4 regions of the Paenibacillus sp. LjRoot153 genome follow, and region 1 is predicted to be linked to each of the others. Evidence: riboswitches for the same ligand, from Rfam matches in the RefSeq annotation. Region 1 holds a riboswitch; each other region holds the start of a gene.
The links. Region 1 has a riboswitch for cyclic di-AMP ahead of ACSQ8P_RS04265 (C40 family peptidase). Riboswitches for the same ligand answer to the same signal wherever they lie in the genome.
Positions count from the first base shown of each region.

Region 2: another riboswitch for cyclic di-AMP. It lies ahead of ACSQ8P_RS19895 (CAP domain-containing protein); the one in region 1 lies ahead of ACSQ8P_RS04265 (C40 family peptidase).
Region 3: another riboswitch for cyclic di-AMP. It lies ahead of ACSQ8P_RS07545 (stalk domain-containing protein); the one in region 1 lies ahead of ACSQ8P_RS04265 (C40 family peptidase).
Region 4: another riboswitch for cyclic di-AMP. It lies ahead of ACSQ8P_RS00955 (ubiquitin-like domain-containing protein); the one in region 1 lies ahead of ACSQ8P_RS04265 (C40 family peptidase).

Region 1 is NZ_CAXUQH020000001.1:919,169-924,982, reverse strand. Features, by position in the region: gene yyaC (spore protease YyaC) at 1-315, opposite strand, end outside; gene ACSQ8P_RS04270 (hypothetical protein) at 683-1,342, opposite strand; gene ACSQ8P_RS04265 (C40 family peptidase) at 1,528-2,415, opposite strand; cyclic di-AMP (ydaO/yuaA leader) riboswitch at 2,419-2,581, opposite strand; gene ACSQ8P_RS04260 (GNAT family N-acetyltransferase) at 2,706-3,227, opposite strand; gene ACSQ8P_RS04255 (acetylxylan esterase) at 3,292-4,239, opposite strand; tRNA gene ACSQ8P_RS04250 (tRNA-Gly) at 4,658-4,728, opposite strand; tRNA gene ACSQ8P_RS04245 (tRNA-Pro) at 4,747-4,823, opposite strand; tRNA gene ACSQ8P_RS04240 (tRNA-Arg) at 4,844-4,920, opposite strand; tRNA gene ACSQ8P_RS04235 (tRNA-Gly) at 4,927-5,001, opposite strand; gene ACSQ8P_RS04230 (AIM24 family protein) at 5,104-5,802, opposite strand.
Region 2 is NZ_CAXUQH020000001.1:4,631,949-4,637,762, reverse strand. Features, by position in the region: gene ACSQ8P_RS19915 (hypothetical protein) at 1-382, shown strand, start outside; gene ACSQ8P_RS19910 (hypothetical protein) at 369-824, shown strand; gene ACSQ8P_RS19905 (DUF4362 domain-containing protein) at 943-1,371, shown strand; gene ACSQ8P_RS19900 (hypothetical protein) at 1,439-2,845, opposite strand; cyclic di-AMP (ydaO/yuaA leader) riboswitch at 3,059-3,194, shown strand; gene ACSQ8P_RS19895 (CAP domain-containing protein) at 3,200-3,850, shown strand; gene ACSQ8P_RS19890 (hypothetical protein) at 3,960-4,421, shown strand; gene ACSQ8P_RS19885 (SRPBCC family protein) at 4,459-4,926, shown strand; gene ACSQ8P_RS19880 (group-specific protein) at 4,953-5,357, shown strand; gene ACSQ8P_RS19875 (sugar phosphate isomerase/epimerase family protein) at 5,575-5,814, opposite strand, start outside.
Region 3 is NZ_CAXUQH020000001.1:1,715,026-1,720,839, forward strand. Features, by position in the region: gene ACSQ8P_RS07535 (molybdopterin molybdotransferase MoeA) at 1-736, shown strand, start outside; gene ACSQ8P_RS07540 (sporulation protein YjcZ) at 951-1,055, opposite strand; gene ACSQ8P_RS07545 (stalk domain-containing protein) at 1,213-2,010, opposite strand; cyclic di-AMP (ydaO/yuaA leader) riboswitch at 2,015-2,166, opposite strand; gene ACSQ8P_RS07550 (PspA/IM30 family protein) at 2,323-2,979, shown strand; gene liaF (cell wall-active antibiotics response protein LiaF) at 3,111-3,773, shown strand; gene ACSQ8P_RS07560 (histidine kinase) at 3,799-4,866, shown strand; gene ACSQ8P_RS07565 (response regulator transcription factor) at 4,893-5,540, shown strand; gene lepB (signal peptidase I) at 5,559-5,814, shown strand, end outside.
Region 4 is NZ_CAXUQH020000001.1:221,559-227,372, forward strand. Features, by position in the region: gene ACSQ8P_RS00945 (ABC transporter permease) at 1-636, opposite strand, end outside; gene ACSQ8P_RS00950 (ABC transporter ATP-binding protein) at 633-1,376, opposite strand; cyclic di-AMP (ydaO/yuaA leader) riboswitch at 1,660-1,853, shown strand; gene ACSQ8P_RS00955 (ubiquitin-like domain-containing protein) at 2,136-3,275, shown strand; gene rnmV (ribonuclease M5) at 3,393-3,926, shown strand; gene rsmA (16S rRNA (adenine(1518)-N(6)/adenine(1519)-N(6))-dimethyltransferase RsmA) at 3,978-4,886, shown strand; gene yabG (sporulation peptidase YabG) at 4,943-5,814, shown strand, end outside.

The DNA of each region.
Region 1 (5,814 bases):
CCGTCCCAAACAAGCATCTATCGCAATAACGACAACATTCGGTGGAATTTCCTCCAAACGCATGGCCAAGTTAGTGGCATCACACGGTGCTGCAAGCGTGCCAATGACGTGTGGATAGCCTAGCTCTGCAAGCTTACTTCCCACTAGCGGACCTAGTGAATCGCCTGTAGAGCGATCTGTCCCTATACACACAAAAGCAAGCCGACTAGGCTCCAGCCCCTCGCTCAGTGCAATCTTTTGTAGAACCTGCCCTAACTGCTCGCCATCTACTTTTTTCCAAAACTGCTCTTGCAGCTCCATCGGTTCTTTCTCCATCTTTGCCTCCCTTTCAGGCATGTAGACCTAACCTTCACCTGACGCATGATAGTTCCATTCTTTCATATGGAGGTGGGCTGTGTCCACTTGCACACTCTGTCTTCGCGCACACCAAATAAGCGTTACTCGACGACCGAGCAAAGCCTATTCATGCCGCTTATAGAGGTTGTTCACAAATTCCACTTTTGATCACGAAGTAGTTCATGAAGCGTATTCGACATCGAATATTGAATTCAGCCGGAACTTCCGGTGCTCACGTAGCTTACACTACACTCCGCTCCTCATTTCCTATCTTCTTTCAATCTCCTCGGTGCTTAAAACCGGATTTTTTGAACATGCCGCTTATAGATCTGGCTATTCAACCTTCTTAATGTACGCGATTCATCCGAACAATGCGATAATAGAGCTGACCGCTAATCTCTTGCTCCACTTCCAAATAGCCTTCCGAGTGAACATAATCCCCCAACATATAGGTGGAAGCATCCGCCGAATCTGCATGAGTTAGAAAGAGTAGCGCTACCTTATCATCCCCAACCACAAATCCAACCTGTTCCTTCACCTGAAATTTCTCAAGAATTTTGCCATGATGTGATCTCACGATATGATGAAACCGCCAAGTGCCTTCTTCCTGTATGATAAAATAAAGCACACGATTGCGATGTGCATTGCTAAACTCCCGTGTCACACCGATCATACACACCTTCTCACCAACACGTAAATACTCATCAATCACATAGGATTTCAGTCGTAATCGATTAACATTCTTACTCTGAATATAAGTTTCCATCTCATCTATGGAGCGGTGATCCCTCGGATCTTGCTTCGTCGCGTAAAATACTTCTTTAATAAACGTATCCGTTTGGAATTGCCTAGCCCCTTTGAAATGGTTATACGTATGAAAAAATTGCTTAATCACGACCCGAATGTCTTCCGGTATGGCAGGACCCGTTTCCACGTTATACATGCGATCTGTTCGACCCGACCATTTAATTTTATGAAACCAGCTTTTCCAGACACTGACTTGCATGCCGTACGCGTCACCTACTTTCTTCCAACCATTGTTCCATTATAGGCTATAATTCTCAAAAATTCGATAAAAATCGCACAAATACGCGTAAAAAAAAGAGCATCTGCCGCTTTGCTTTCAAAGTAGAAAGACATAGCGAACATACGCTCTTACATAGCTTGCTTATACTTGATTTCGCAACTACCTTATAGCACGCGTTTGGCACCTACATATCTTGAGCCCCAATAGGAGCTATCTAGACTATCAACCGTTACACCAACGGACGTTGTCGAGGAAATGAATTGATTATTTCCAATGTAAATGCCCACATGATTGACGATACCGGAAGCAAAGAAGACAAGGTCTCCCGCTTTCAAATCCGTCACTCTCGCCCCTGCTTGATCGTACATTTGCACAGAGGTGCGTGGCAGCTCGATGCCTTTGGCCTCGTATAAATAACGAACGAATCCAGAGCAATCGAAGCCCTTAGGCGTTGTTCCTCCCCATCGGTAAGGCGTTCCTTTAAAAGTCGTTGCAGCTTGAATAATTTGAGCTGAAACGGATGGCTGAACGACCTTCGCTGCTGGGGCTGCTTGCGGCGGTGCTATCCAAGCCGGCTTGTGGGACTTACCGTCCTCTTCCACGATGGCGATTTTATTCGCATCGTTCCACGCAATCGCAGATCCAAACGTCTCTGTAACAAAGCGTAGTGGGACATAAGTACTTCCCTTAACCAAAGTTGGACTGCTCTCTAATTCAACTAACTTACTGTTCACGATCGCTTTCTCTTCGTCCGTTGTGAGTTGAATCGCCTGTTCCTTGTTCATAAGCGTGACGACGACTTCATCGCCTTCCTTCGCCCATCCCACTTGATAACCTAATTTCTCCGACAACACACGTAGTGGCACCTGAAGTGTACCTTCCGTATCAATAAACGGCTGTACTTCCGGGAACTGCACCAATTCATCATTGACCTGAACCTTTACCGAAGAGGTGTCTGGGGCAGCTGCATACGTGGATGGAGCGGCGTACAGGGAAATGGCTGCGCTTAGAAGAGCGCATGAACAAATAAAGCTTTTGGTAAAAAGTTTCAAAACGTTTTGCCTCCTTGAAGCCTCCGAGGTTAGTTGACGGGTTCGGGAAGAGGTTTTCCCTAGTGCGCCCCATTAGCCTAAGACTAACTGAGCACTCATTCACCCCAAGTAAAGAAGTCCCCCGTACCAGAGCTTTCGATGCTCCGAGATTCGGCATTTTTTGTCTATATTAGACTAGCATAGTTCGTTTTAGGCTGACAACTTTTGCGCATAGGTAAGTGTTTCCTTTTATGTAAAACCGCACAAAAACAGCCACTCTATACAGAGTAGCTGTCTCTTCCACAATCGCTTCACACCAAGCTTACAGGCTGCTTATACACCTCGGTAAACAATATATGCTTACAGGAATTAAACTCACTTTCCGTCAATGGACCTGGATAACTCATGATGTTGAGAGGCAATTTCAGTTGCCCTTCTCTAAGTGGAGGCTGCGCATAAGGAAATAGGTTCAAATGGAAATCGCAGCGCTTATAGAATTCAATTCTCCGCGTAGCATCTGAGGTATTCGGAGGCTCGACTTCAAGTACGATAGGTGTAGTAGCACTGCTCATATACGTTGTCAGCATCTTTTTACCAATCCCGCCACCTCTTATGGCAGCGTTGACGGCGATATGCTCCACAAATCGAAACGTGCTAAAATTCCAACTTGCCAAAAAACCAAGCAATTGCCCATGAACATCTCTCTCGACATCGATTCTATAATTGGGATGAGATAACAGCGCCCGCTGACCTTCATACGTCCTTATTTCCGTTACAGGAAAAGCCGTTTCCATCAGCTCAAATACATCTTCAAATGAATCTTCTTTTTCCATCTGTCAGCACCTCCCTTCAAGTTAGCAATAGGTTATCCAACCGGGAAGCTTCTTACTTCAGTCCCTACCATTTTGAGAAAAAAGCATGTGCTGCTGCATGGGATCCAGGAGGTGTCGCATGCCCCATGAAGGGGTACACTTCAATGGATTTGTGTGCAGATTCGATTCGGTTATACGCAGCGAAAATCGCCTCTGGTAAGCAACACGTATCTTTCAACCCTACCGTAACGTGAACAGGCTGCTGAATACGATCACCTAGATTCATGATATCAAAATAAGAAACTGTCCGCAGTACATCAGGCAGATACTCTGGGAAACGAGTAACGAATTCCGCTGCCTCACTTAGTGAGCTAACGGATTGCAACAGGCCTAGATCCATGTGACATAGGTTCGGCACATGGGCAATTGTTGCTCGAATGCGCTTCTCAAGCGCGGTCACGAGTAGGGCAAGTCCTCCGCCTTGGCTTCCGCCATATACGAATACTCGCTCACTGTCGATTTCTGGCTGCTCTAACGCACATTGCACTGCACGCAAGGAATCGATCGCAACCGCTCGGTAATAGCTCGTCTCAGCATCGAGAATACCCTGTGTAATCCATCCCCTCGTCATGCCGGTCTCCTGTGGCAGCAGGTTGCCGCTATCGCCGCCTTGCCCGCGTACATCAACAGCAAGTACCGCATACCCCATAAGCAACCAGGCTGCATGATCCTCGGGTCTCCCCTTGGAGCCAGTATAGCCTGGGAACGTAACAATACAAGGTACCTTCTTAGACTTGCTCTCTGCATTAGGCAGTAACAACCAAGCATGGATCGGTGTTTCCGCAGCACCCTGCAAGACGATCTTATTCACTTCCGCTTGTACAAAAGGTGATGCCACCGGCTCCCTTGTATAGGACGCAGCTTGTGTTGCTTCAGCGTAGGCGCGCTCCCAGAATGAAGCCAGATCAGCAGTCGCCGTTAACTCCGAATGATACTGGTGTAACCCATGAATACGATTTTCAATAGCGTTCATTTCGGTAAGTCCCCTTTGCATGTTTTTCCCATTTTAACCTAGATACATCTGTATGACTATTGGAAAATATGAAAAAATAACCCCAATTCAGCAGAAGTAGGGTTTATTTCTATCTCCTATGTTTCCATGTTCTCAGATCTGCGAACGGACGGTCGAACCCTCATGGGCCTCTTCCACATGTATTGTAAATATAAAAAAGACCACCCGAAGGCGGTCCTTTTAATTGTAAGCGGGCGGCGGGAATACTCCAAATTCGGATTTATAAGGCTTCCTACGGAAGCAACTAGTGGTATATTTGGACGCTCGTCCTACTCAGCCTATTCAACGAAGTGTTCACGGACGGTCGAACCTCTACGGGCTCTCATCCCTGCCTAATACAATGAAAAAAGACCACCCGAAGGCGGTCCTTTTAATTGTAAGCGGGCGGCGGGAATCGAACCCGCGCGATCAGCTTGGAAGGCTGAAGTTCTACCATTAAACTACGCCCGCATATAAAAAATTCTAAAATGGTCGGGACGACACGATTTGAACATGCGACCCCCTGCTCCCAAAGCAGGTGCTCTACCAAGCTGAGCTACGTCCCGTAGTGAAGATAAAGTGTAAATGGCGCGCCCTGAGAGATTCGAACTCCCGACCTTTTGATTCGTAGTCAAATACTCTATCCAGCTGAGCTAAGGGCGCAAATATTGGAGCGGAAGACGGGGATCGAACCCGCGACCCTCGCCTTGGCAAGGCGATGCTCTACCGCTGAGCCACTTCCGCATGGTGTAAATTCTCATTCGCTCTGCATGTGTTTCTCAGAGGCGACAAGAAATAATATATCAGGTATTTAGAACAAATGCAACTATTTTTATATATTTTTTATTATTTGATGAAAACTCCGCCAAATGGAAGAACTTCCCTTGCTATACGGCGCAGTATGCTATCTGATTTCAAATGCTCATCCAATTTGGGATCAGGCTTACATGGCTGCATGAGTACGTGACCATGCCCTGTAATCTCCCAGTGATAATTCATATGCTGGCTTGCCAGTGTGTTGCCGTATACACAGAGGCGCAGCTTAGCCTGCCGCGGATAGGCAACAAGACAACTGACATCAACATACAGAGGCTCCACAGCATCCAGGGCCATGTGATGTATAGGGCCAGCTGTTAGCAAACCTAGATTGCCGGGGCCGTGAAACTGCATTTTAACTAAATCTTGCGTGATCAACGTGTTCTTCACACTCTGTAGATGCGTTGTAAACGTCACACCTTCCGTATAAAACAGCACATGACGAAATTCATACAATAGATCGGCCTCGGCTTCCAACGGCACGACAGCCAAACTATACGCTTCTGGCAACCCCATTAACACACGCCCAGGACCGAGTATGCGTGATTGGATCAACCGCTTCTTCCTATACATACTAGGAAGCTTCATCAATGCGTCTTCACGCTGCTCAGGCCTTCCCTGAAACGCAACAATTTGGTTGGGATGCAGCACATGCACAGCCTCTCCCTTTAGAAGCTGCAGCGTAGCCATCCTGGCTTGTGAGCTTGCATTTTCATAGATGATCTCCAAACCACACAACCT
Region 2 (5,814 bases), 3.7 Mb from region 1:
GAATATAAGCTTCAAGAGACCTGGAGCTGCTATGTTTTGTTCCTTTATTTTTCCTGGACTAGGCCAACTATATAACAACCGACTCGCCTTAGGCTTCTATGGGGTGTTCTGGTGGTTTATTTATATGACCATGTCACGATCACACGAGGCGGCTCTATATCTAATACTTGGCAAATTGAGCAAATCAACAGCACTTTTAAATCCACATTGGCTATTATTTATGCCTTCAGTTGTCTGTGGCGCTATCTATGATGCATATATGACGGCATTAGATCATAACAGACTTTTTCGAATCGAGCAGAAGCAGTATTTAACAGAGAAGTACCCTCATTTTCCAATCCAGTTGTTTGAGAAGGAGAATGCCACGCATGTTGATTATTAGTACATTTGAGCATTCGATCGAGGTGGAAGAAGCCCTAGCTGTGCTGGAAAGAATGGGTTTACCGCGAAATGAAATTATGACCATCATGATGGATAACTATATGGAAATACCTGATCATAATTACAATTCGAATCCGAATAAGAAAATGCTGGCGTTTGAGGTTGGCATGGCAACATCCACGGGATTCGCTGTCATAGGGATTAGTTTGGGCTTTATGCTGTATTTGGGTCCCATTATTTGGGGAGTTATAGGTGCAATTTGTGGATTTATGACAGGGTATTACCTCACGCGTTTCATACAAACCAAGCTGCTTAAACATGTGATTCGGAAAAAAGAGCGATTACCCGAGCTGGCTGTCATTATCCAGTGCCAAGAGGAACGATTTCAAGAGGTAAAGCATGTTTTGTGGGAATACCAAGCGCTATCCGTTGGCAAGTTTTAAAAGGAGATCATGTGACAAGCTTGAAACTTCAAGCTTATTTTTTTTTGCATAAATTGCACAACATTTCCAGTTAAGTATACGTCAAACAAGTAGACAGAACGAATAGGGGATGAAGGTGATGAATCGTGGCCTTATTTTACTTGTTAGTATACTCTTGCTAAGTTCATGTTCAAATGAGAAATACGACATCGATAAAGCGACCACAAAAGGAGACGTTATTAATATTCATGGAAGAATTATCAATGTAGATCGATTCAATCAATTTTTAAAGAATGTTGAAAGCCATATTGAGAGTCAAATTCGGATTACGCAAATGACAATTGAAGGGGATCCCATTTATTATAATTTGGCTTACAACCAAGATAAGATTTCCTACATCTATAATAATAAGGCAGATAAACATGGGGATGGCAAACGACTGAAAACGGAATGCACAGGAATGAGTTCAGCGAAAGTGGAACGGGGAGTTTCTTATACGCTGGATGGTTGTAAGGATGCCTCCATCGGGCAAACATTTAGCTTTGTAGTAGCGGGGACGGGGAACTAGACGACATAGAAAGAGGCTAATGGATCTCCATCCAATAGCCTCTTTCTTCTCATTTACACACGTATTCTTATTTCATTTTAGCTAATTCATAATCAAACCACGTTCGAATCTCACCCGTAGACATGTTCTCAATCGTATTGTTGCGATGCTTGATGAAAATGTTTCTGTTCTTATCCAAATAATAGTCGCCAAAAATATAGTTGGATAAGCGTTTTGTTTCTAATTTCGTATTCAGCGTATAAATTCCAGCCGTATCTTGCGCAGCATAATCCTTATTCGAGATACCATTAAGTACGACATAAAGACTTCCATCCTTGGCTTCAGGACTTAGCAATGAAGGGTTGGTTAAACCTAATGCCCTTACATCCGATTCATGAAGCAGTTCGTTCACCATATGAACAGTACCATTTGGGTCTAGCAAGCCAACGCGGGCACTACCCGCAATATAGTCTTTTCGACTAGGTAATCTGTCAGAGGCAATCCACACGGTACCATCCGGATTCGGTATGACGCGGTCTAGTTTTTGATTGAAATCATGGAGTCGCGTCACGTTTCCGTCTTGAATAAGAAACGTATATGTGGTGCCATAATTTGGACCAATTGCGGCAATTGGCAAGGTCAAATTAATAGATAAGATCACCCGTTGATCGCCAGCAGAAAATACAGTGTACGTATGGACGGGTGCTCCCCAGGCTGCCGATTCCCATACATCGGAGTCTGTTAGTGTATACACTTTTATATTGCCATAGTATAAATCTCGATCTTTACGCACCAACTCTACTGGTTTACCAGCTAATGGGTGTGGAGGAGTAGAAAGGCCTTTGATAAATTGATCTTTTTCTTCATTGTTTTTCCATTCGATTTGATAGTTGCTTTTATCCATTTTTAGCATTGACTTTGCAGGGTCCGCGGAAAGCAGGGAGTAGAAATATAATGAACTATCATCGTCACCGATGATGGAATAGATGGCATTTTGCCCGCCTACTAGCGATAGTCCTTCAGCATCACTCCATCCGATATCAATCTGAAGAAGATCATGAACAAATCGCCAAGTCAAGGGCATATAAGTCACATCTTGATAGGTTAAAAAAGGGTAGGGCTCCGTTTTATTATTGATTTCTGTTTGATTCATCGTGATGGGTACATCGGAAACTTGGACCAAGTAACTGCTTGCATTACTCTTGGATGTTAGATCCTGTTCAAGTGGAGCTTGATGAATAGGTGGAGGAAAGTTCCGATTTGACCAAATCTGCAATCCATCCGTTTCACTCCAACTATACTCAATGCCGAGTGTTTGGAAATTTTTCCACGTCATGGGTAAGTAAGTGATGTCTTTATACAACAGAAATGGGTATTGGCTATGAGTGATGTCCATGTCTTGACCATTGATTTGAATTGGAAAATAGGGTAGAGATGCCTTCACAGATACGCTTGCTGATGCCTGTTGGGGAGGTAACGGTAGCAGCCCGCACATCAATCCGAGTAGGACAAACGAGCATTTTATAGCAAATTTCTTCAAAACAATCACCCTTTTCTAAGTTAGTATTGCTACTGATTAGACGCAGGATGATGGGAAAAGTTGTATGTTTAAAGAGTATATATCCAGATCGTGATTCGGATGGTAAATTTTGAGTCATGATCTCACTGGTATCCCATGTTACAATCGTTGAGATCCAAACTGGATCCAAAACTTAGAAGGCCGAAGCTTTATTTGAAGCACGGGGGAACCAACCTTTGGGGTGAAGTCGCGTTTTGCGCGGCCGGGTGATTACTCTTTGATCCGAATCCGACAGCTAACCTCGCAGGCCGCAAAAAGGAGAGATTTATAGTGAAACGTTACAAAAAGCTTATAGTTACGGGAGCATTAGGTTTGAGCGTCTTGATGGGGGCGAACGCAGCATGGGCTGCTACGGGAACGCATACGGTAGCAGGCAACGATACCATGTGGTTAATCTCTAAGAAATATGGCGTCAGCCTTACTTCGCTGATCAAAGCGAATCCACAGGTAGCCAATCCGAATATAATTTGGTCGGGGATGAAGCTCAACATTCCTGGAAGCACGGGTACAACTGTTGTGACTAAACCACAGGTTACGCCAACACCAACACAATCCACTTTTGCTAGCCAAGTGATTACCTTAGTAAACCAGGAACGAACGAAGGCTGGATTGAAGCCTTTGACCAGCAATAGCGCACTTACCGCGATGGCGCTGGATAAAGCGAAAGATATGTACAATAAAGGTTATTTCGATCATACATCGCCAACTTACGGTTCACCTTTTGATATGATGAACTCTTATGGCATTCATTATTCCTACGCGGGTGAAAACATCGCTAAGGGTCAACAAACGCCTGAAGCGGTTATGACAGCATGGATGAACAGTTCAGGTCACCGTCAAAACATTTTAAGCCCGAACTTCACACAAATAGGCGTCGCCTATTATAACGGTGAGTGGGTTCAGGAGTTTATAAGTAACTAAGAATTAACAGCGCAGTCTCCCTTAGGGAGGCTGTTTTTTTATATCATGTCGAAGGAGATCGGATGTGCACGTCGAATTTGAAACCAACCACAGGATTGGAGTGTTAACAATGAATAGATCCATTCTCCACTCAATCTCAATCATTGTCATAATGGGATTAACCGCATGTGAATCGTCAGATATTCCAACCGAATCGGTACAAATTGCTAATTCCGTTAGCATATCACCAGCTCAGCCTAGCGCTGCACCACAAATTGTAACCAATGAGAAACCTAAGTCAGTTGGAGAAATTATGGATTTTCTCGTGCAGAGTGTGCCTGAAATTAGGCAGTATAAACAAATGATAGAAACCAATAAATCCAAAGTACTTTTTTTAAGCGATGGTTTAATAAGTGTCTTAGATCGGCCAGGAAAGTATTACGATATGTACATAGGAGAGAGTTTTAGTGATCATGTTGTAAGGTGGAATACGTTTTATGTAAGTGAGGATATGAAAGAGATACTTGTGGAAGATGTGATTACGGGAAACATTTTAACGTTAGAAGAGTGGAGAAAACGGGGAGCAAAGTGACTTGTAAAAATGACATAGTTCCTAAGAGGTGCACATCGTGATTAAAATATTCACAGAGATCGAAATTGAAGCAGCTATTGATGTTTGCTTTGACATGGCATCGAGTATTGATATACATACGCAGACTGTCTGGCCACATACCAAGGAACGAGCGATAGCTGGAACAACAACAGGCATGATTAGTGGCGGGGAAACGGTTACTTTTGAGGCGAGACATTTCTTAATTAGGCAAAAACACACTTCACTCATATCGAAATATGTTCGACCTTACCACTTTGTTGATGAAATGCTGCAGGGTACTTTCAAAAGTATGAGGCATGAACACGAATTTATTGATTTAGGTGATAGAACCTTGATGAAAGATACGTTAAGTTTTGAGGCTCCTCTGGGCTGGATCGGCTGGATCGTTGAGAGGGTTGTATTGAAAAGATATATGATGCGATTTTTGAACTATCGGAATGAGCAATTGAAGATTTTAGCTGAAAAACAAGTAAAAGAGCAATAAAGAAGCAATAACGGAGGGAGAGCCAATTGAATTTCTATATTGCATCTAGTTTCAAGAACATCGACAATGTTCGAAATGTCACGCAGCAGTTGAAGTCGAGAGGATATATTCAAACCTTCGATAGGACGGTTCATTCTGGCATTGGTACGCTACAAGAGCTTGCGGCAATCGGTGCGAAAGAGAAAGAAGCCGTGTTGCGTGCAGAGATATTCATCATCATGCTGCCCGCGGGGAAGGGAAGCCATGTCGAGTTAGGACTTGCATTAGGAGCAGGGAAGGCTATTTTTATGTATTCTGCTAACGATGAGATGAATGATATAGAAAAAACGAGTGCGTTTTATCAACTCCCAGAGGTGCAAAAAATCATCGGAACGATAGACGATTTGATTTCAACAATCAACAGAAGTTGCGATCTAAGTAGCAAAGGGTAGACTAATTGAAATTGTAAGGGAACCTAGGTACGCTATTTCTAAGTAAAATGCTAGCTTTGGCAGCTAACGAAATGTTAGTGCGCTATTTGTCCGTTTTCGTGTTTTTTTTGGCGGTTTTCGAGTGATTAGCGTACTGACGTTCCCTTTCGATACTATTTTAGCTCGTTTTGCTGCAAATAGCGTCTTCTGGCTCCGTTACGATCAAAAAACTAGATATTTAAATAAAACTGAAAAACGGAAGCCCATGACACATCTCTCCATCATTGGCTCTCGTTTTTTCCTGCGGACCTTCCGGAAACCCGACGCGCCCATGAATGTGGATCGCGCGCGCTAAGCTCAGCTGGACGTCCTCATCCTTCGGACTCGGCATGCTTTCACAGGCTGCGCACCAATGGCTGAAATCGGCGCCAATCTTAAGCGCCGGCAGCTGCTTCAACACGGCCGCCGTTTGCCACGG
Region 3 (5,814 bases), 800 kb from region 1:
AGCCGCGATATTAGCGACCTTCGGGTTCTCCATGGTTGAGGTGTACCGTAGGCCAAGAGTGGCTATTTTCTCAACAGGCTCAGAGCTCTTACAAGTCGAACAAGAACTGCAACCAGGGAAAATACGTAACAGTAACAGTTATATGTTAGCGGCTCAAGTAGAAGCAAACGGGGGAGCGGCCCTCATCATGCCAGCACTCTCGGATGATCCTGGGCAAGTGGAAGCCGCGCTTGAAGCTGTTCTGCCTGATGTCGATCTTATTCTGACATCTGGCGGTGTCTCTGTTGGCGATTACGACGTGCTCGTCGATTTATTCGGTCGTTTCGATGGGAAGCTATTGTTTAATAAAGTGGCGATGCGCCCAGGCACACCAACGAGTGCTGCGTTATGGAAAGGCAAGCTGCTCATGGCACTGTCTGGTAATCCCGGCGCTTCGTTTGTAGGCTTTGAGCTATTCGCTAAGCCGATTATTAAGGCAATGTTAGGGTGCCAGCGTACAGAGGCGGAAGAGTTAACAGCCTTTTTGGATGTTCCATACGATAAACCTTCCGCTTATCCACGTTATATACGAGGGACAACACGAGTTGAAGCAGGGTGCCTATGGGTAAGGCCAGCGGGCATTGATAAATCGAGCATCATGGTATCGATCAAAGACGCGGATTGCTTGATTTGGCTGCCAGCTGGGGGGCAGGGCTACCACCGTGGTGATGGCGTGAAGGTGTATACAACGCGATAACGTAAATGAACTTATTCTTATATATGTGAAATTCAGTTGAAAATCGATAACATCGCAAGTTTGGCGCTAACAAGTAACCGTCTGTCAGGAGGGTAAGCTGTGGCGTCTTTTTTGCAGGAAGTGGCATTGATTATAAATGAAAAAGCCCGCCTACTGAAGCTTCGAAATGAGAAGCTTCAGTAGGCGGGTCTATTTTCTCAGGCGGAAGATGGTCTTAGTAGAAAGTAGCAAGAATGATGACCAACAGTACATAAAGAACAAGAATTATACCTACGGAATTTCCGTATCCTGGCGTTCCACAACCAACTACAGCTGACATAGTATCCCCTCCGGTTTTGAATGAATGTGGGTTAAACACTATACATCATATGTAGGTGGGAACCCTGTTGATTGGACATATGCCCTTATTCGATGGAACATTCACCTATCAAAAAGAGCTGCCCTTGATGACTCTTAGGGCAGCTCTCTCCATGCAATTAATTAGGAATTTGGTACACTTTAATTTTCTGAATGCCAAAGCTTCGTAGGGAATTCCTCGAGCCTGGGACAAAGATGTCTAGTCGCTTTCCTTTAATAGCTCCACCGGTATCGGTTGCATAGACATACATTCCGCCTTTAGGAAGCCCGCTAAACGAATAACCTTCAATATAAAGCTTCGTGCCAAGTGGAATGACGGAAGGATCAACAGCTACTGTGCCGATCGCTAGTGGATTGCCCATGTAATCAAAGGCTCCATAGCCGCCATTTTCAGAAGGATCTGCCGAGTAAGCTGTAGATTCAAATACTTGATAATCAGGTGCATGCTGCTCGCCATCTTTACTTAAGATAGCTAGATTACTGCTTGCATCCCACTGCACAGGTACGCCTGCGGTTGTGGATAGGAAACGAAGCGGCACATATACCCGTCCATTTTGATATTGGGAAGCTCCGTCTAAGACGACCGTTTCCTCATCAATGTTGGCTTCTTTTTGCCCTGAAACCAAGGTAATCGTATGTTGGTTGTTAGTTAATGTTACCTGAATCTGATTTCCATTTTTTTTCCAATTCACTGTGTATCCAAGCTTCTCCGTTACAAACCGAAGTGGAACTTGGGTCGTGTGGTTGCCATCCAGAAATGGCTGTGCATCAGGGAAATGGATCAGGTCATCATTGACTTGCACTTTCACTTCCATTTCAGCCGCTTGCGCTGGCGCAGTAAATGGGGAAAGAAAGCCTCCTGCCAAAACTGTTAGTGAAACAGCAAGGCTAGTTAACCCTTTAGTAAGCTTATTCAATTGGTAATCCTCCTTCATGAGCCTTCGAGGTTAGTTGACGGGTTCGGGAAGAAGGTTCTCCCTAGTCTGCTCCAAGCCGAAGCAAATATTCACCCCAAGTATTTCGTCCCCCGTACCAGTGCCTTATTTATGCACTAGACTCGGCTTCAAATATTTTATCATCACAGGCATGCTCGGACAACGACCAATATATGGTTATGCCCCTCTGATACTGGACTTAGGTCTAGGTACAAAAACAGTCGATAGTCGGTTTTAGAACATCAGAAAGTGAGCTACCATAAGAGTATGATGAAGGGTGAGGGGCGATTTAACATGAACAATAAGAATCGGGAAATTGATCCTACTAATATATTTGACCGTATTGGCAAAATGGCTGAAACCGTCTGGCACGAGACTATCGGCAAAACGAATCCTGGCTCTAATGACGGCAGCCTGATAGCTCAGCTTGAGGAGCGCTACGAGGACGCGCTGCAGGCAACGATTGCGCTGCGCAGTCACATCGCGCGAGCGGAAGAGATGGCGAAGCTGCGCGGCGAGCAGGCCGAGCTTGCGATGCGCGCTGGCGAAGAGGATCTCGCGAGGCTCGCGCTGCAAGAGAAGCTGCGCGAGGAAGCTGCGAGCGAGCACTACCGCGCGCAGTACGCGAGCAGCCAGGACTTGTGCCTGGCGCTCGCAGAGGAACTGCGCGTGCTGCGTGTGGGGCACGCAGCCGAGGATGTGCAGCCGTGCGGCGGGCTGCACGGCAAAGAGGCTCGCGACACTTGGCGCGAGCTGGAGGTTACCGGCCGCGAGCTCGGCCGGGAGGCGTTGCAGGGGCTCCGCGTGGCGGGCCGCCTGTCGAAGGAAACGCTGAAGGAAGCCGGAGGCAACCTTCAGCATGAACTGCGCGTGCTGCGAAGCAAGCTGCAGCATGAGTGGCAGCAGGAGCAGCGTTCTCGCGATGGGCGAGATCCACGCGATAGCAAATAGTCCTGGATGGTGGCCTCCACGAAAGCAAAGCCTTGCTCTATAAGGATTTGCATCTTGGAGGTCGTCCATTCTTATGGTATGCTAGGAATCGTATGAACGTAAGAGAAATGGCAGCCAGAGGAGGTGCATCGATGGGAGAGGAAACGAAAAATAACCGCAGCCGGAATACAGCGCTTGTGCTGATTGGAGCCGGTGTTTTTTTGCTTCTGGAACATACCATAGGCTTTTTTCCCGTTATGGCCGTAATCCTTATTTTGCTGGGCATTCATCGTGTTCGTTCACGCAAAGAGCGCAAGGGTTATGTGCTGATGGGGATTGGTGCCGTCATTTTATTTGGTGATCATCTCACCATTGTCATTTCGGTTGTGTTGATTTCATTAGGTTTATTTTTCATTCGATCCAAGCAGGTTCATAAAGATGATACGTATACCCAAAAGCAAAAGATTGTCGATAGTGTTCGCCTAGGACGAGAGCCATGGATTCAACGGAATACCTCGACTTGGTACTTGGTGGGAGAAACGTATATAGATCTTTCAATGGCCATTCTCGAACAAAAAGAAACAACAGTTATCCTACAGGGTGTTGTAGGAGATATCGATATAAAAGTGCCTGATGATATCGGCGTTTCCGTTACAGCTTCCGTCATGCTAGGTCAGCTTCAAATCGCGGAAGAAAAAGAATCAGGTGTGATGAACAAAGTAGTTTGGCAATCGCAGAATTATCAACATTGCGACCATCGGGTGAAACTCATACTCTCTTTCATCGTAGGAGATATCAAGGTCAAAGTATTGTAACTTTCTTTAGGGGGTTCTTCACCAAGTGGATGGCTACAAACGACGATTAACGAACATGATCTGGCGCAGCATGGGGGAAGCCATCCTTTTTAGCTTCGCCGTTTTCGGTGCTATGCTGTATTTTCTGAATTCAAGACATTTAATTGAGCCCTTTACCAGCTGGCAGCAGGGTGTCAAGTTCTCGTTCATGGCCTTGTTGATTCTGGGTGTAATTGGTGCGGTGTTCGGTTACTGGAACAGCTCTAAGGTGACACGCAGACTGGAGCCGATGATGGAGACGATGATTTTATTAGAAAAAGGAACATTTGCCCGAGAAGGCTTTCAAAACGGGGATGATGATGAGATTGGACGCTTAGGCGAACAACTCGGCCGGATTATGAAGCGATGGGAAGAGCAAGTGACCTCCCTTCAACGGCTGTCGAATAGTAATGCTGAACTTACCGAGAAAGCCAAGCTTTCCGCGGTTATTGAAGAGCGTCAGCGCTTGGCGCGCGAGCTGCATGATGCGGTAAGTCAGCAGTTGTTTGCTATATCTATGACAGCCACGGCTGTTGGACGGACACTGGATAAAGATTTCGAGAAAGCGAAGCGGCAGATTCATCTTATTGAAGAAATGGCTTCCGTCGCTCAATCCGAAATGAGAGCCTTGTTGCTGCATTTGAGACCGATCCATCTCGAAGGAAAACGACTGTCGGAGGGACTCGTTGAGCTCTTGAAGGAGCTGGCGGCCAAAGTTCCAATGGCGATTAGCTGGGATATGGATGAGGAGATACGCTTGAACAAAGGGATCGAGGATCATTTATTCCGAATTGTGCAAGAGGCACTTTCGAATGCTCTGCGTCACTCTAAGGCGAATAAGCTGGAAGTGAAGCTGCTGCATCGTTCAGACGGCATCCGATTAGTGATCCGCGATGACGGTGTTGGTTTTGAGCTGGATGCGAAGAAGCTGACTTCCTATGGCATCGTGTCCATGAAGGAACGTGTGAACGAAATCGGCGGCTCAGTGGATATTATTACAGCACCAGACCGAGGAACACGTATCGAGATTCGAGTACCAATCTTAGCAACCGATTCTCAATTGATCGAGAATTAACATCGTACATAGAGAGGAAGAAGCAAATGGACGACACCTTAATCAAAGTACTACTTGTCGATGATCATGAAATGGTCAGAATCGGACTAGCAGCTGTTCTAGGGACGGAAGATGGGATTGAGGTCGTAGGCGAAGCGAGTAATGGCCACGATGGCATTCGTTTAGCCCAGGAATACCGTCCTGATGTGGTTCTGATGGACCTTGTTATGGAAGGTATGGACGGCATTGAAACGACAAGGAAATTACTGCAACTATACCCTGATTGTAAGGTCATTGTATTGACTAGCTTCTTAGATGATGAGAAAATGTATCCAGTTATTGAAGCGGGTGCCTTCAGTTATTTGTTGAAAACCTCGCGTGCCTCCGAAATCGCGCAAGCGATTAGAGCCGCGGCCAAAGGGCAATCGATTCTGGAGTCGCAGGTGGCTTCGAAAATCATGAATCGCTTCCGTCAACCGAAGCCGGTTGCGGAGCCCCATGAGGAGCTAACGGACCGCGAGATGGAAGTGCTTCGCTTGATCGCGAAGGGCAAATCGAATCAAGAGTTGGCTGATGATTTATTTATCGGTGTGAAGACGGTGAAATTCCACGTCACCAACGTTCTATCCAAGCTTGGCGTAGAAGATCGCACGCAAGCGGCGATTTATGCCTTTAAGCACGGACTGGCGGAATAAGGCAAGGGAGCGATAAATTTGAATCTAGTCAAACAGATTTGGAGCTGGTTTGGTTCCATTGCGATTTCCTTTGTATTAGTCGTCTTTCTAGGAGTTTTTGTATTTCAATCTACGAGAGTCAGCGGCCATTCGATGGATCCGACATTGCATGATAGTCAGCGAGTGTATGTTTCGAAATTGTCGCATACCTTTCACTACGAACCTAATTATGAAGATATTGTCATTATCGACTCTAGGGTTGAGATGAAGCGGACTTTTAAACATGATTTGTTGG
Region 4 (5,814 bases), 700 kb from region 1:
CCAAACGAATACAAGAAGTATCGCAGCTAGGCTTGCCCATAAACTGCTATAGTGAAATTGGATCGTAATTAAGGCAAGGGATGCCACCCATCGAAAACAAACAGAGATGAATCGAGTTCGCTCAACGGCAAATCTTCCTTCCTGCCAACTCGCTAATAGGTTCGCTACTTTTAATAGAAGTAATAGAGCGAAAATGAGAAGAAATGGCTGATTTTCAGTACCTAGACAGTGTTTATAAAGGGGGCTTAATGCGACCCAACCGAGAAATAACCAAACACTCTGAAGTGAAAAGCTATACAGGAAGCTGCTTCGGAAATAGGCACCCATTTCATGTTCAATCCGCAATAGAAACATCCGGTCGGCACTGCGAGTCAGCGTTCGAATGGAGCTTGAAGCGACGAGTGGAACGAGCACGAGCAGCACGATCCATAGGTACGGATAATCTGTCGGAAGACGCTGTAATGTTTTTGCATAATAATAGGAAGAAACGATGACAAGAAACAACAAGAAGCCGATAAAATTACTGCGTGCGGCATACTGCCAATACCCCATGGATTCCTTCATATAATGTTGAAAACGCTGCTTCCATAATGCATGTGTGTTAAATGCATGCGTACTATTTGTTAAGTGACTCATGCCATGTCTCCTTGAACGAGCTTGTAGAAGATGTCGTCTAATGACGCCTGAGGCAAAGCCGTCTGGGTGCGCAATTCGACTAAATCTCCCTGGGCAACCATATGGCCTTCGTGGAGAACGACATAAGCATCGCAATATTTTTCAATTGTAGACAAAATGTGTGAGGAAATGAGAAATGATGCGCCTTTCTTCTTCATTTGAACCATGAGATCAAGCAAGGAACGAATGGCTAAGGGATCGAGTCCGAGAAATGGTTCATCGATTATATATAAAGAGGGTTCGATCAGGAAGGCGTTCATGATCATGACCTTCTGCTTCATCCCTTTGGATAAATGACTTGCGAAGCTATTGAGCTTGTCTTTCATTTGAAACTGCTCTAACAAAGATTGGGAACGGGTTTCATAATCCGCCTTAGAAATACCGTAAGCCATCGCTGTAAGCTCGAGGTGTTCGCGAATCGTAAGCTCTTCGTATAATTCCGGACTTTCAGGCACATAAGCGTATGTCGCGCGGTATGGCAGCGGATTTTCGGCTAGCGTCAAACCGTTAATGCGAATGGACCCTTTTTGGGGTTGAAGCAGTCCGAGAATATTTTTGATGGTGGTACTTTTTCCTGCACCATTAAGTCCGATTAGCCCCATCATTTCACCTTGGCGGATCGAGAAGGTAAGGTTATGTAGAACAGGTTTGTTGGGTAAATATCCACCGAATAAAGCGTTTACTTGCAAGATGGGACCCATCTCAATTGCCTCCCTAAATAGCAAATTATTGGTATTTATCAATCAAATACTTCCAGAATCATTATAAACAAATTTGCATTTTTAGCCTAGTTTTGACCATTATATACTGAAAAATAGAGTATACGTACGTTAAAGTTAGACACATGTAGATATAAGTGGGTTATATGTGAAAAATAATCGAAATTTAATCGATTTAGCCCTTTTTAACGGGTGTTAATCCCTTTACAGGTTGAGATTAACAGCGTAATATACTTTTCATAATAACTTAATATCCAATTTGCCAATTTTCCATTCGCTGAGTTCCAAATGTGGAAACGGGGGAACCACTGCAAGCTTAATGAGCATTCCAATGCGGTTAAGTAAGCAGAGAGTAACAGGGGTGAATCATAGACGTCAAACAAGCAGTTTGCGTCTACGTAGGGCGACTCTCACGTCCGAATCCGTCAGCTAACCTCGTAAGCGTAAGAGAGGTAACGATTGTCGTGCGTGCTATTTGTATTTCACTATGCAAACTAAGCCAGCGAGAAGAGTCCTCTTCTTGCTGGCTTTTTGTCCTCATATAGGGTTTTACACAGATCATAAGACATAAAACAACCCGGAATTCATAGGATGATGAATAGGTAAAAGGGGGGGCGACCAGATTCAGCAAGGCAACAAGGCTGATGATGGCGAGCGTGTTAAGTTAAACTAAAAACCTTAGTCGCGTCAAATTAATCATGCTGTAACCTGGCGGCGAGGCTTTGAAGGAGGACCGAAGAAGTGGGCAGTATCTCAATTAGCGAGACCCATGTAAAACGATCATCCAGCATGTCCTTCGCATTGCGATGGAAGCATGAAAACTTGCGTTTGATTTTAAGCCTAGCTATAATCTCAATCGCAATGACTTTCATGTTTTTGGTGTTGTTGTACGGAACGGCTACCAAGAGCGTATCCGTGGTTGTTAATGGACAAGAAACTATTGTGCACACGAAGCAATGGGTCCTGCAACGCCTACTGGATGAACAAGCCATAACGATTGGTGAGCACGATGAAATTTCAGCTTCACTCACGACCAAGCTCAAGGGTGGAGACAAAATTGTTATCGAGCATGCCTCACCGATTCAATTGACTGCTGATGGAAAGACCACCACTGTTTACACAACTGCAAGAACGGTAGAAAGTGCATTGCAACGTTTAAATATTGCACTTGGGGAGAACGATCGAATTTCTCCCGAACCGACGTCCGCTCTTACAACTGGCGATGAAATCAAGATCGTCCGTGTGAAAAAAGAGACGGAGGAAGTCTCTGAACCGATCGCATTCGAGACAGAGAAAAAGAATGACGCATCTTTACTTAAAGGGAAAGAGCAAGTAGTCCAAGAAGGTAAAGAAGGCGTATTGGTCAAGAAGAAAGAAAAGACTTTCGAGGACGGTGTTTTAGTCGCGGAAGCAGTTGTGGGTGAAGAAGTACAAACAGAAAGTGTTAAAAAAGTAGTATCGGTAGGCACGAAAAATCCCGTGGTTGTGCTCTCTGCCTCTTCGCCGAGCGTGGATGAGGTTTCCAAGAACGGTGTGACATTCGGCTACAAACAAATTCTCAAAAACGTGAAGCTTACTGCTTATTCAGCGGACGCTGCGTCGACAGGCAAAACTGAGGGCTCCTCTGGGTATGGTAAAACCTACACAGGTACTACCGTGACTGAAGGGCGTACAATTGCCGTCGATCCGAAGGTTATTCCGCTTGGTTGGTGGGTGTACATTGAAGGGATTGGTTTCCGTCGTGCTGAGGATATTGGCAGCGCCGTGAAAGGCCAAATGATCGATGTTTACTACGAAGATCACGGTTATGCAAATAAATTCGGCACGAAGCAAGGGTACACCGTGTATGTGGTTGGCCCTACAAAACCGTCCCAAAACTAACGTGTAAACGGTAGTTCCGGCGGGAACACTACTAAATACACGTAGCTTGGCATCTGCCTGCGCGAAAGAAGAGGAGACCCCTCTTCTTTTTCTGCGTACTGGGGAAGGAAAACGGTGATGATAAAAGAAATGATCGTAGTGGAAGGTAAGGACGATACAGCTGCTATCAGGCGGGCTGTGCAGGCGGATACGATAGAAACAGGCGGCTCCGCTATCGGACAAGCCGTACTCAAGCGAATTGCGCTGGCTCAGCAGCGCAGAGGCGTCATAATATTCACGGATCCGGATCACGCAGGGGAACGGATTCGCAAAATCGTGGCAGCCAAGGTGCCTGGCTGCAAGCATGCCTTCATTACGCAGGAGCAAGCTGCGTATAAAGGCGACATCGGCGTCGAGAATGCGACGCCAGAGACAATCCGCCAGGCGCTTCAGAGCCTGCGAACTGAGTATGATGCGGCAGTCTCGCAGTTGACGATGGAGGACCTGATCGCTGCCGGTCTCATCGTGCATCCGGATGCGGCAGCTCGCCGCTTGGCCGTAGGCAATGCGCTGGGCATTGGTTATTGCAATGGCAAGCAATTTTATAAGCGTTGTGCGATGTTTCAGATTTCGCGAGAGGAATTTGAGGCGGCGCTCGAACATTTGAATTGAACACACCTGAATGACGAGAAAGAGAACCTAATAGATAATGAGGTCTAACCTATGACGATATCCGGGCAAGAAGTAGTTGTGACTGCAGAAGATGTAGCAACACCCAGTAAAACAAAACAAATTATTAAGAAAAATGGTCTCGTGCTGAAAAAAAGCTTGGGCCAGAACTTCTTGATTGATCAAAATATATTGAGCAAAATCGTCTTGGCCGCTGAGCTCGGGCCTACGAAAGCTGCGCTTGAGATCGGCCCCGGCATCGGCGCGCTCACACAGCAGCTAGCCAAGCTCGCTGGCCGCGTGCTGGCCGTCGAGATCGATCAGCGTCTGCTGCCCATCCTGGACGAGACGCTGGAGCCTTACCCCCATGCCACTGTCGTTCATGGGGATATCTTGAAGACCAACCTGCCGGAGCTGTTCCGGCAGCATTTCGAAGGCATGGAAGGCGTCAGCGTTGTCGCCAACCTGCCTTACTACATCACGACGCCGATCATCATGAAGCTTCTTGAAGAGAAGCTTCCCCTGGAGAATATCGTCGTGATGATTCAAAAAGAAGTGGCCGACCGCATGGCGGCTCGCCCGGGCACCAAGGACTACGGCAGCCTTAGCATTGCCGTGCAGTTCTATTGCGAGCCGGAGCTTGTCACCATCGTGCCTCGCACCGTCTTTGTGCCACAGCCGAACGTCGATTCCGCTGTCATTCGACTGCGAGTGCGTCAAACGCCGCCAGTCGAAGTGGCGGACGTGGACTTCTTCTTCGCTGTCGTCCAAGCGTCCTTCGTTCAGCGTCGCAAAACACTCTATAACAACCTCGCGGCGAGGTTCTTTACGAAAGAGAACAAGCCTGAGCTGGAAGCGTTGCTGCACGGCATTCAGATCGAGCCTTCACGCCGAGGCGAAACGCTCAGCATGGAAGAGTTCGCACGCTTATCAACGGCACTTCGTGCGCACGGCTGCAAATAAACCCGCACCAAATGCCTAGTCTCGCCATAGGATACCCTTAGGAGGGGATTTGTGCGATGAGGCAAGGAGATTTTGTTACCCGTATTTCCTATGGCGGCGACGTCGTGTTTAAAATTGAACGAATTGAACATCTCAAGGCCATTCTGAGGGGTGTCGATTTTCGGTTACTAGCAGATGCGCCGCTCACGGATCTGACGAAAACGAATCCTAAGGAGACCTTAGATCATCCACGGTCAAGCTCGCCTGAATTTCGTGAGTCGCTGCGTCGACTGGCGGTGTCCCAAGTGCAATTGCAGGAGAAGAATCAAATAGCCGTCAACCATAAACAAAAGTCACAACCGACTCATAACAGCTATTTTGAAGTGCCAGGGAGAGTCCTACACTTGGATGGCGATCCGAGCTATCTGCGAAAAAGTATGCAGCTCTACGGCGAATTACGCGTACCGGCAGAAGGTTTCTTCATTCCTGAGGCGCAAATGGCGGAAGCACTGCAAAGATTGCTTCCTCAATATAAACCGGACATTGTCGTCATTACGGGTCATGATGGTATTTTAAAAAATCGACAAAGCGTGAGCCCAAGTAATCTGTCGAGCTATAAGAATTCCCAAAACTTTGTGAATGCGGTTCGTGTAGCCAGACAATATGAGAGGAATCGTGATTCTTTAATTATTGTGGCAGGCGCTTGTCAGTCGCATTTCGAAGCCTTATTGCGGGCTGGGGCTAATTTTGCTAGTTCTCCTGCGCGCATACTCATTCACGCCTTAGATCCGCTATGCATCGCTGCTAAGCTATCCTATACCCCAACAAGAGAAACAATTTCGATGTTGGATATTATGGATTTGACGGTGACAGGCCTAGAAGGGCTAGGCGGGGTTGAGACGCGCGGCAGTTATCGGATGGGTGTTCCTGGTATTCAGCACACAGAAGA